Regions from separate parts of the Amycolatopsis sp. NPDC049691 genome, predicted to be linked through region 2. Evidence: riboswitches for the same ligand, from Rfam matches in the RefSeq annotation. Region 2 holds a riboswitch; each other region holds the start of a gene.

What was found. Region 2 has a riboswitch for S-adenosylmethionine ahead of AB0J40_RS12785 (ATP-binding cassette domain-containing protein). Riboswitches for the same ligand answer to the same signal wherever they lie in the genome.
Region 1: linked by a shared signal. The riboswitch ahead of AB0J40_RS29565 (aminotransferase class V-fold PLP-dependent enzyme) and the one ahead of AB0J40_RS12785 (ATP-binding cassette domain-containing protein) in region 2 are both predicted to bind S-adenosylmethionine.
Region 3: linked by a shared signal. The riboswitch ahead of thrC (threonine synthase) and the one ahead of AB0J40_RS12785 (ATP-binding cassette domain-containing protein) in region 2 are both predicted to bind S-adenosylmethionine.

Annotation. Positions count from the first base shown of each region.
Region 1 is NZ_JBFANX010000014.1:184,296-188,243, reverse strand. Features, by position in the region: gene AB0J40_RS29575 (potassium/proton antiporter) at 1-591, shown strand, start outside; gene AB0J40_RS29570 (M23 family metallopeptidase) at 1,047-1,646, shown strand; SAM riboswitch class IV at 1,729-1,843, shown strand; gene AB0J40_RS29565 (aminotransferase class V-fold PLP-dependent enzyme) at 1,881-3,260, shown strand; gene AB0J40_RS29560 (hypothetical protein) at 3,277-3,885, shown strand; gene AB0J40_RS29555 (hypothetical protein) at 3,885-3,948, shown strand, end outside.
Region 2 is NZ_JBFANX010000005.1:50,258-54,205, reverse strand. Features, by position in the region: gene AB0J40_RS12795 (transglycosylase family protein) at 1-97, shown strand, start outside; gene rsmA (16S rRNA (adenine(1518)-N(6)/adenine(1519)-N(6))-dimethyltransferase RsmA) at 200-1,036, shown strand; SAM riboswitch class I at 1,164-1,254, shown strand; gene AB0J40_RS12785 (ATP-binding cassette domain-containing protein) at 1,464-2,474, shown strand; gene AB0J40_RS12780 (4-(cytidine 5'-diphospho)-2-C-methyl-D-erythritol kinase) at 2,607-3,569, shown strand; gene AB0J40_RS12775 (ABC-F family ATP-binding cassette domain-containing protein) at 3,610-3,948, shown strand, end outside.
Region 3 is NZ_JBFANX010000009.1:207,969-211,916, reverse strand. Features, by position in the region: gene holA (DNA polymerase III subunit delta) at 56-1,030, opposite strand; SAM riboswitch class I at 1,167-1,300, shown strand; gene thrC (threonine synthase) at 1,314-2,579, shown strand; gene AB0J40_RS22225 (DUF4231 domain-containing protein) at 3,101-3,589, shown strand; gene AB0J40_RS22220 (DNA internalization-related competence protein ComEC/Rec2) at 3,595-3,948, opposite strand, start outside.

The sequences.
Region 1 (3,948 bases), on a different contig from region 2:
GTCGCGGGCGCCGTCGTGCTGCTGCTGGCCCGGCCGATCTCGGTGGTGCTCTCGGTGCTGCCGTTCCGGCTGCCGTGGCGGGAGCAGGCGTTCCTGTCGTGGGCCGGGCTGCGCGGCGCGGTGCCGATCGTGCTCGCGATGATCCCGCTGTCGCAGGGCCTGCCGGGCGCGCAACGGCTGGTCGACGCGGTGTTCGTGCTGGTGATCGTGCTGACGCTGGTCCAGGGCGCGACGCTCGGCCCGCTCGGGCGCAGGCTCGGGCTGGCGAAGAAGTCCGAGGCGCACGAGGTCGAGGTCGACTCGGCGCCACTGGACGAGCTGGGCGCCGAGCTGCTGCAGGTCCGCATCCAGCCGGGATCGAAGCTGCACGGCGTGTACCTGTCGGAGCTGCGGCTGCCCACGGGGGCAACGGTGAGCCTGGTGGTCCGCGAGGGCGCGGGCTTCACCCCCCAGAAGACGAGCCGGCTGCAGGAGAACGACCAGCTGCTGGTGGTGACGACGACGGCGGTCCGCGACGCGGTCGAGCGCCGGTTGCGAGCGGTGGACCGGGCGGGCCGGCTGGCCCGCTGGCGGGGCGAGTCGGGGCGGTAACCCGCTCGTGGCCGTGGCGGGCCCGATCCGATGGTTCGGTGAACCAGGAGGGCCGGCATGGCAGGCGCGCGAGCCGGCTTGGATCGCGAGAGAGATGCCTCGGCGCGCCGGTGCGCGGTCGGGAGGGCCTGTCCGGCGGGGAGGCCTGCGAGCCGGTCCGCCTGATCTGCGAGGCGGCCTCGCCGCGCCTGCGCGTGATGCTCTGCCCCCGCGTCGGCGCGCTTATTCGGGCCGCGGAGCGTGCGCGCGACGCCAGGCGCGAGCCCTTCAAACGCGCGTCGCCCTAGCCGCGCGTTGTCCGGCGCCTGTCCACTCTCCGCGCCGACCTGGTGATCTTTTCCCGCGAGGGTGATCTTCCCCGTCCGAAATCTTCCCCATGATCCACCCTTTGGCCTACTCTGCGCCCGATCCGGTTACTTCGAACGGGTGAGCGCGACGCCAAAGGAGCACGCACGGTGACAATTCCGCACGTCCGCAGGACGGCCCTCGCCGTCGCGATGACCGCGGTCCTCGGCTTCCTCGGTGCGCCGGCCGCGACCGCCGGAGGGTTCCCCGCCCTCGCCCTGCCGTTCACGGCCGGCCAGCAGGTCTACTCGGCCGGCATCCACTCCGACGACGGCAGCACCGGCGTCGAGAACGCCATCGACTTCAGCCCGGCCGACCGGACCGTGCGCGCGCCGCTGGCCGGGACCGTCCGCCTGCAGCACTGCGCGGGCGGTGACTGGGTGACCGTCGACCACGACGGTGGCTGGCGGACCGGCTACTACCACCTGGAGGGCATCGCGGTCACCGACGGCGAACACGTCGAGGCCGGCGCTGTCCTCGGGTCGACCGGCAACGCGCTCCCGTGCGGTGGCAGCAGCACCGGCGCCCACGTGCACTTCACGCTCTGGACCGTCAGCGGGGACGGCAGGCCGGTCGCCGAGCCCGTCGACGGCAAGTCCATCGGCGGCTGGCGCTTCACCGCCGGAGCCGGGCAGTACACGGGCACCGCGACCCACCTCGCGGACAACGCCGTGACGCAGCTCCCGGGGCGCTTCCGCGCGAAGCTCTGAGCCCTCACGGTGTGTGAGCGGGGTCTCAGATGTTGCGGAGAAGCTTGGCCGCCCGCCGCGTTCTCGGTTACTTTCTTAATCAGGTCATGAGTGTCAGCGCAAAGCCCCGGCTTGCTGACCGGCAACCCTCCTACCGCGGTGGGGTGCCCCGGGTGAAGACCGGGCTGGTCGCGCCGTGCGACCGGCAAGCGCGGGCCCCTCGCCGGGGTCCCCCGGACCGCCGAGGAGGCACCGATGACTTTCGCCGTCGACCGCACCACCACCCTGGCCGAAGCGGGCACACTCGTCCCGGCCGCCCGCACCGCCGAGGAAACCGTTGCCGCGCAGGACATCCCGGCCGTCGCCGGCGCCGCTCTGCGGGTCCCGCTCGTCACGGGTGAGACGATCGGCTACGCCAACCTCGACCACGCCGCGAGCGCCCCCTGTCTCGACACCGTCCGGGCCAAGGTCGACGAGTTCCTGCCCTGGTACGCCAGCGTCCACCGCGGCGCCGGCTTCGCCTCCCAGGTCTCCACCAAGCTCTACGAGCGCACGCGCGACGTCCTGCGCCGCTTCGTCGACGCCCGGCAGACCGACACCGTCGTGTTCACCCGCAACACCACCGATTCCTTCAACCTGCTCGCCCGCAGCCTGCCCCGGCACACGACCGTGATCGTCTTCGACACCGAGCACCACGCCGCGCTGCTGCCGTGGCAGGGCTCGAACGTCCGGCGGATCCCGACCCCGCGCACCCGCCTCGCCGCGGTGTCCGCTGTGGACGAAGCACTCGCGGACGCCCCGCAGGGACCGCGACTGGTCGTCGTCACCGGAGCGTCCAATGTGACCGGTGAGCTGCTCCCCGTCGCCGAGATCGCCGCCGTCGCGCGCAAGCACGGCGCCCGCGTCGCGCTCGACGCCGCCCAGCTCGCCCCGCACCGCCGGATCTCCATCAAGGAGCTGGACGTCGACTACGTCGCGCTGTCCGGCCACAAGCTCTACGCGCCTTTCGGCGCGGGCGCGCTGATCGGCCGCGCCGACTGGCTGCGTGCCGCCCGGCCGTACCTCGCCGGCGGCGGCGCGACCAAGCTCGTCACCGAGGACGCCGTCGTCTGGAGCACCGGGCCCGAGCGCCACGAAGCCGGCTCGCCCAACACCGTCGGGGTGTACGCGCTCGGCGTCGCGTGCGAGACCCTGGCCGGGAACTGGGCCGCGATCGAAGAGCACGAGCAGGCCCTGCTCGCCCGGCTGCGCAAGGGACTCGAAGGCATCCCGGGCTGCGCCGAGCTGCGGCTGTTCGACGCGCCGGTCGACCGCGTCGGCACGGTCGGCTTCGTCGTCGACGGCTTCGACCCGGGCTGGCTCGCCGCGGTGCTGTCGGCCGAGTACGGCATCGGCGTCCGCGACGGCGCCTTCTGCGCGCACATCGCGGTCAAGCGCCTGATCGGCCTCACCGGCGGCGACGGGCAGCAGGCGATCCGCGTCAGCCTCGGCCTGGGCAGCACCGAGGAGCACGTCGACCGCGTGGTCCGCGCGCTGCGCCAGATCGTCGCGCGCGGGGCCCGCTGGGAGTACGCGAAGGTGGACGGCCGGTGGGCCCCGGTCGGCGACCCGCGGGAGCTGCCGCCGTTCTGCTGAGCGCTAACCTGGCCCGATGGGGAGAGGGCGGCGTTTCTGGTTTCCGTTGGCACTGCTCGGGCTCACGCAGATCGGCATGGCGGCGGTGCAGCTGCTGTCCCGCCGCAGCCCGGCCGAGGGCGAATTCGTGAACATCGTGTCGCTCCCGATGAGCCAGGAGAACCTTCGCGCCACCGCCGACGTCGGCCGCGGGCAGTTTCTCACGCAGGACCCTTATCACGCACCGGGCGCGGGCTTGCCGGCCGGTCCGGTCTGGCTGATCGCGCTCGGCGTGGTGCTGCTCGGCACGGCGATCTGGTACGCGGCCGTCCTGCGCCCCGCCCGACTCGACTGGTTCGTCCTCGGGGCGGTCGGGGCGCTCGTCGCCCTTCCGCTCCTCGACCTGGTCGGGTCGTGGCAGTTCCGGCTCGGCGACGGCCTGCGCGGCCCGCTGCTGGCCACCCTCGGCCTGCTTGTCCTCTCCGCGTACGAGCGCAGCAAACTCGTCCTGCTCGCCACGGCCGGGTTCGGGGTGATCGCCGTGCTGCTGTCGGCGGACCTGGTGGGGGTGCTCGGCTCGGCGGCCGTTCTGCTCACCGCGGCTTTCGCGGCCCTCCTTCGCCCGGCGTCCGAGGCCCTGCGGTGATGGGGAGTTCGCGGCGGTCCTGGTTCCCGTTGGCGGCGCTCGGGTTCGCCTTGCTGGTCATGG
Region 2 (3,948 bases):
CCAGGCGTCGCGCGAGCAGCAGATCGCGATCGCGGAGAAGGTCCGCGACGCGCGTGGCGGCTACAGCGCCTGGCCGGTCTGCGGCAAGAAGGCCTGAGTTTCCTTTCCGGAGCGGCCCCCGTCCTTCGTGGACGGGGGCCGTTTCGCGTGCGATCGACCGTCCGGCCACGCGCGCCGGCCGCCTCGGTAGGCTCACCCGGTGGTTGAACTGCTGGGACCTGCCGAGATCCGCGGGCTGGCGGCCGAGCTCGACGTGCGGCCGACCAAGAAGCTCGGGCAGAACTTCGTGCACGATCCCAACACCGTCCGGCGGATCGTCGAGCTGGCCGGCGTCACCGAAGACGACGTTGTCCTCGAAGTCGGGCCCGGGCTCGGGTCGCTCACCCTCGGGCTGCTCGCCACCGGTGCGCACGTCGTCGCCGTCGAGATCGATCCCAAGCTCGCCGAGCGGCTGCCCAAGACCGTCGCCGAGCGCGGCCCCGAAGCCGCCGCGCGGCTGCGGGTCGTCGGGGCCGATGCCCTGCGGGTCACCCGCGAAGAACTGGGCGAGCCGACCGCGCTCGTCGCCAACCTGCCCTACAACGTCGCCGTTCCCGTCGTGCTGCACCTGCTCGCCGAGGTGCCGTCGCTGAAGTCGGGCCTCGTCATGGTCCAGACCGAGGTCGCCGACCGGATGGCCGCCGGCCCCGGCAGCCGGATCTACGGCGTCCCCAGCGTCAAGCTCGCCTGGTACGGCCCGGCCCGCAAGGTCGCCGCCGTGCCGCGCTCGGTGTTCTGGCCGGTGCCCAACGTCGACTCGGCGCTCGTCGCCTTCGAGCGCGGTGACGCTCCGGCGTCGGAGGACCGCGATCGGCTCTTCGGCCTCGTCGACGCCGCCTTCTCGCAACGCAGGAAGACCCTCCGCGCCGCGCTCGCGGGCTGGGCGGGCTCCGCCGAGCGCGCCGGGGAACTGCTCACCGCCGCCGGGATCGACCCCAAGACCCGTGGTGAACAGCTGGACGTGCACGACTTCGCCCGGATCGCCGCCGCGCGTTAGCAATCCACAGTGGAGGCGGTGAAAATACCCCTCCCACGCCGGTGATCCCGCCATTCGGACACCGCCACTCGTGTGATCTGGGCCAACGGGCTTGCTTTCGCTCCTCGGGATCGGCTTTACTCGGAAGCGTCCATCCCGAGCGACTGAGAGACCTGGCTCGCCGAAGTCGCAGCAACCACCCTCCACAGGGCAGGTGCTACCGCCAGGACCGATGGAGGCCGTTTCCGATGAAGAGGGTAGCTCGCCCCCTGCTCCTGACCAGGCGTCGCGTAGTCGACGAAGGCCGCCGCTCCGTGACCGCATGTCGACGCTCCCACTGAGCCAGTCGTAGCCGGTCCACCTCTTCTTCACGCACCGTCCACAACGGACGGACCTTGCTTGCGGCCGGGTGCCGCGCACTGCGCGCACCCCGTTTTCTGGAGCCTTCGTGATCACCGTCGAAAACCTGTCCAAAACCTTTGCCACCAACGGAAATTCGGTCATCGCCCTGCGGGACGTGAGTGTCGACGTCCAGGCCGGCTCGCTGTTCGGCGTGGTCGGCCCCGCCGGGTCGGGCAAGTCCGTCCTCGCCCGGTGCATCGCGCTGCAGGAGCGGCCCGACCGCGGCGTCGTCCGGCTCGACGGCCTCAACACCGGCACCCTCGACGGCCGCCGCCTGCGGGAGATCCGCCGCCAGCTCGGCGTCGTCTCGACGAAGCCGGAGCTGATCGCCGAACGCACCATCGCCGGCAACATCGCCTCCCCGCTCGAGCAGCTCGGCGTCGACGGCCCGCAGCGCCGCAGCCGGGTCGGCTCGCTGCTCGACCTGGTCGGCCTGACGCAGCGCGCGACGCAGCGTCCCGGCGAGCTCACCGAGGGTCAGCTCCGCCGCGTCGCGGTCGCGAAGGCCCTCGCGGCGGCGCCCGCCGTGCTCCTGGCCGACGACCCGACGGCCGGCGTCGACCCGGAGGAGGCGGGCTCGGTGCTCACCGTGCTCGACCGCGCCCGCTCCGAGCTGGGCACCACCGTCGTCGTCACGACGCCGGACGCCGGCGTGGTCCGCCGGGTCTGCGACGACGTCGCGGTGCTCGAAGACGGCACCGTCGTCGAGCGCGGCACGGTGCTCGACCTGATCTCGAACCCGGCCAGCCGCACCGCGCAGGCGCTGCTGCCCGCCATCGAGACCACGCGCGCGCAGTCGTCGCGCTACGACCGCTCGGTCGACGTCGTGCTGGTCGGCTTCGCGTCGGTCGGCGCGCTGCTGCCCGAGGCGGCGGGCCGCTTCGACGTCGAGTTCGCCACCATCGGCGGCGGCCTGACCCGGATCGGCGACACCCCGGTCGGGCGCTTCCGCCTCGGCGTCCGCGGCGAGCGCGCCGACGCGGCCCTGGCGTGGGTCGCCGAGCGCGGCGGCCACGTGACGCACACCGCCCGCGGCCCCCAGGGTGTCGCGGCTTGAGCTGAACGTCGCTTTCGGGGGTTCCGGGTGGCGGAGCCCCCGGCCCGGGGCGGAGCCCCGGTTGTCACCGTCGGAACCGCCCCGATGCGCAGGTCGCATCGGGGCGTTTTCGCGGCCACGTAGGCTGGTCGGGTGCTCGCCGTAGTTCCGCCCCCAGTCACCGTCCGGGTCCCGGCCAAGGTCAACCTGCACCTGGCGGTCGACGACCTGCGCGAAGACGGTTACCACGAGCTGGTGACCGTGTTCCAGGCCCTGTCGCTGACCGACGAGGTGACCGTCGCCGTCACCGAAGAGCCGGGGCTGGAGATCTACGGCGAGGGCGAGGGCGCGGTCCCGACCGGCCCCGAGAACCTGGCCTGGCGCGCGGTCGAAGCGCTGTCCGCGCACGTCGGGCGCAGTGGCGAGCCGAAGGTCCGCGTGGTGCTGCGCAAGGGCATCCCGGTCGCGGGCGGCATGGCGGGCGGCAGTGCCGACGCGGCCGCGACCCTGGTCGGGCTGGCGAGCCTGTGGAACCTCGACGTCACGCGTGACGAGCTCGCCGAGATCGCCGCCGGCCTGGGCAGCGACGTCCCGTTCGCGCTCTACGGCGGCACCGCGCTGGGCACCGGGCGCGGCGAGCGGCTGGTCCCGGTGCTCTCCCGGCACACCTTTCACTGGGTGCTCGCCTTCGACGAGCGCGGCCTGTCGACGCCGAAGGTGTTCGGCGAGCTCGACCGGCTGCGCGCCGACGGCAACCCGCCGCGGATCGGCTCGCACACCCCGGTCGTCGAGGCGCTGGCCTCGGGCGACCCGCGGCAGCTGGCGCTGCTGCTGGGCAACGACCTCCAGGCGGCGGCGGTCTCGCTGCGCCCGGGCCTGCGCCGCACGCTGCGCGCCGGCGTCAACGCGGGCGCGCTCGCCGGAACGGTCTCCGGCTCGGGCCCGACGTGCGCGTTCCTTTGCGAAGACGCGCAGTCGGCGGTCGAAGTCGCGGCCGAGCTGTCGGGCGCGGGGGTGTGCCGCACGGTCCGGGTGGCGCACGGCCCGGTCCCGGGCGCCCGCGTCGTCGGCGGCGACGACGCGCCGCGGCCCGCCCCGCCGCGCGTGCACGCCTGATCGTCCACTGTGGACTTCTGTTACTGAGGAAAGGATCCGGATGGCCAACCTGGTCAACCTGGAGGCGGTGAGCAAGTCCTACGGGGTTCGCCCGCTCCTGGACGGCGTGTCGCTGGGCGTCGCGGCCGGGCAGCGCATCGGCGTCGTCGGTCTCAACGGCGGTGGCAAGACCACCCTGCTGGAAGTCCTTTCCGGACTCGCCGAGCCGGATTCCGGGCGGGTGAGCCATGTTCGCGACCTGCGGATGGCGGTGGTCACCCAGCGCACCGAGCTGCCGGCCGCCAGCACGGTCGGCGACGTCGTCCTGGAACGCTACGGCGCCGAGCACGAGTGGGCGGCCGACGCCCGCGTGCGGTCCATTGTGGACGGTCTCGGGATC
Region 3 (3,948 bases), on a different contig from region 2:
GGTTGATTTCTGGGAAAGCCCCGGCCTCCGGCCGGGGCTTTCTTCATGCCCGTGGTCAGCCTTTGGCGGCCGCCACCTCGAGGACCGCGCGCTCCAGCGCGTAGCCGGGATCGGCTGCCACGCCCTTGACCTCGGCGTTCAGGCGCGCGACCACCCGCATCGCGGTGGCCAGGCCGTCCTGGTTCCAGCCTCGCGACTGGCCCTGGGCCTTCCGGATCTTCCACGGCGGCATGCCCAGCTCGCCGGCCATCTGGTTCGGGTTGCCGCGGCCCGCGCCCGAGACCCGGGCGATCGTGCGGACCGCGTCGGCCAGGGCGTCCGCCACCAGGACGTGCGGGACGCCCAGCTGCATCGCCCACCGCAGTGACTCCAGCGCCGCCGAGCGGTCACCGCTGACCGCCTTCTCCGCGACCGCGAAGCCCGTCACGTCGGCGCGGCCGCGGTGGTACTGCCGGACCGCGTCGGCGTCGACCGTCCCGCCCGTGTCGGCCACCAGCTGGCTCGCCGCCGAGGAGAGTTCGCGCAGGTCGGAGCCCACCGCGTCGATCAGCGCGGCCACCCCCGCCGGGTCGATCTTGCCGCCCGCGCGGCGCACCTCGTGCCGTACGAACTGCTCGCGCTCGGCCGGCTTGGTCAGCTTCGGGCACTCCGTGACCTCGGCGCCGGCCTTCTTCAGCGCCGCGGGCAGCGACTTGCCCGCCTTGCTGCGGCCGCCGCCGGTGTGCACGACGACCAGCACGACGCCGTCCGCCGGGTCCTTCAGGTACGCCGCCACGGCGTCGGCCAGCTCCTGCGAGATGTCCTGCGCCGACTCCAGGACGATCACGCGGCCCTCGCTGAACAGCGACGGGCTGACGAGTTCGGCCAGCTCGGGGGCTGTGAGATCGGACACCCGGACCCGGGTCAGCTCGGCCGTGGCGTCGATCGCCCGCGCCGCGGCGAGCGTCTCGCGGACGGCCCGTTCGATCAGCAGTTCTTCCTCGCCCAGGACCAGGTGCAGCGGGGCGGGGGCGGTGGCTTGCGCGGTCACCCGAGGATCCTCTCACTTGCGGTGTCGTGCGCCCGCTCCGGTGATGTCCGACGGCCACCGTGGCACGGCGTGACCGCCATGTCGTACGGTGTCCACGAGGCGGCGCGCTCGATCGCGCGCCCCGACAACCGAATACCGCTCATCCAGAGGGGCAGAGGGAACGGCCCGACGAAGCCCCGGCAACCGGCGTACAGCCCGTCATCCCGCGATCGCGGGGTAGCTGACGACCACGGTGCCAATTCCGGCCCGCTTCGGCGGGGCAGATGAGGAAAGGAACCTCGCGATGACCGCAACCCTCGGCACGACCTCCACCACGAAGACCCCGGATCTCGGTCCCGCCGTCGAACTGGTGTCGAAGGAAGAGGGTCACCGGCAGCCGCTCGCCCCCGAGTTCGTCTCCGCGGAGGACTTCTCGCCGCTCGAGGTCGCCTACGACTTCGGCCGCGTCCGCCGCGAAGACATCGAGGCCGGCCCCAAGAACATCTGGCGCTACAAGAAGCTCCTCCCGGTTCCGTCCAACGTCGAAGAGATCCCGAACACCGAGCCCGGCGCGACCCGGCTGATCCGCGCCGACCGCCTCGCGAAGGAACTCGGCCTCAAGCGCGTGTGGGTCAAGGACGACACCGGCAACCCGACGCACTCGTTCAAGGACCGCGTCGTCGCCGTCGCGCTGGCCGCGGCCCGCGAGTTCGGCTTCGAGGTGCTGGCCTGTCCGTCGACCGGCAACCTGGCCAACGCGACGGCCGCCGCCGCGGCCCGCGCCGGCTGGCGGTCGGTCGTGCTGATCCCCAAGACCCTCGAGCGCGCCAAGATCCTCACCACCGCGGTGTACGACGGCGACCTGATCGCCGTCGACGGCAACTACGACGACGTCAACCGCCTCGCCACCGAGCTGGCCGGCGAGCACCCGACGTGGGCGTTCGTGAACGTGAACGTCCGGCCGTACTACTCGGAGGGCTCGAAGACGCTGGCCTACGAGGTCGCCGAGCAGCTCGGCTGGCGCATCCCGCCGCAGATCGTCGTGCCGATCGCCTCCGGTTCGCAGCTGACGAAGGTGGACAAGGGTTTCCGCGAGCTGGGCCAGCTCGGCTTGGTGGACGCCAGCCCGTACAAGGTGTTCGGCGCGCAGGCGACCGGCTGCTCGCCGGTGTCGGCCGCGTTCCGCGCAGGCCAGGACGTGGTCCAGCCGGTGAAGCCGGACACGATCGCCCGTTCGCTGGCGATCGGCAACCCGGCCGACGGCCCGTACGTCCTCGACATCGTCAACCGCACCGGCGGCGCGATCGAAGACGTCACCGACGAGGAGGTCGTCGAGGGCATCCGGCTGCTGGCCCGCACCGAGGGCATCTTCACCGAGACGGCCGGCGGGGTCACCGTGGCCACGGCGAAGAAGCTGGTGGAGACGGGCAAGCTCGACCCGGACGCGGAGACGGTCCTCCTGATCACCGGCGACGGCCTCAAGACCCTCGACGCGGTCGAGAACCACATCGGCCCCAAGGCGACCGTGCCGCCGTCGGCCGCCGCGGTGAACGAGGCGCTCGGCTACTGACGCTCCCCGAGCTGGGGACGGGCCGCCGCGGCCCGCCCCCGCTTCGGTCGCGGGCAACGGGACCCGGAGTCGGTGGCCACCGGGCCTCCGCCTCCGCCCCCCGCCCGGCGACAGCAGCCGAGGGCAAGCCACGAGGCCGCTCGGCCACCAACCCCGCCGAGCGCATGCCCGCCCTGACTCCGGCAGCGGCAACAAGCCTCGCCCCAATCCGGTGGCGGACAACGGCCTCGCCCGGAGCTGGCGGCCACGGGACCACCGCCCCGCCGACCGCCGGCCAGCCCGGCGACAGCAGCCAGGGCAAGCCACGAGAGGACCGGCCTGGTGATCGGCTGCCGCGCCACGGCCGCAGCGGCCGCGATCGTCGCTGCCACCGCGCCCGGCGCGTTCGGGATCATCGCGCTTGGCCACTGACCCTCGCGGGCCGCTCGGTCTGCGCCTGGTGAGTACCTCCTTTCGCGTTTCTCCGGGCCGATAGGGTCGACACCCGCCAGGTGTCGGCTCGGTCCGGGAGGTTCGGGGAAATGCGGAATCTCGGCAAGCACTGGATGGTCACCGCCGAGCGTGATGGGGATGCCTTGCCCACCACCGTTGTCGCGAAGTGGCGGTGGTACAAGAAGGGCGCCCGGCGAGACCGGTTGCGGTACGGCGTCGTGGAAGTCGTCGCCCTCATCGGCTCGGCCGCTATCCCGGTTGCCGCCGCCGCTCACCTCGATTCGGTCGTCATTGCCGCCCTCGGTTCCGTCGTTCTGGTCGCCACCGGGATCCGGACCACGTTCGGCATGCACCAGAACTGGGTGGAACACAGCCAGATCGGCTACGCGATCGAGCGCGAGGCCGCCTTGTTCCTCCATTCCGCACCGCCGTATGAAGGCTCGGACGCCGTCCGGGTGCTGGTCGCGCGCGTGGAAACCCTGGCCGAGGAAGGCGGACAGCAGTGGGCTCGCCGCCGGATCGCTTTCGAACGCGACCGTCAGGCCGACGGAAGCGCCCCGAAGCCCGCCGCGGAGTGACCCGCTCACCGCCGGGGCGGGGCTCGCGGCTCGCCCCGGCGGACTATCGCCGTTCCGGTGACCACCGCCGTGTCGCCGTCCACGTCGGTTCGGGTCACCAGCGCGCCCAATGCCTTCAGCTCGTCCATTGTGGACTTACTGGGGTGGCCGTATGTGTTGCCCGCGCCCACGCTGACCAACGCCACCCTCGGCGCGACCGCCGCGAGGAACGTCGGCAGCGAGTACCGAGAACCGTGGTGGGGCACCTTCAACACCTCCGCTTTCAGTTCACCGACGTCGGCCAGCAGGTCCGATTGGGCCGCCAGCTCGACGTCGCCCGTCAGGAGCACCCGGCCGGCCGGGGTTTGCGCTCGCAGGAC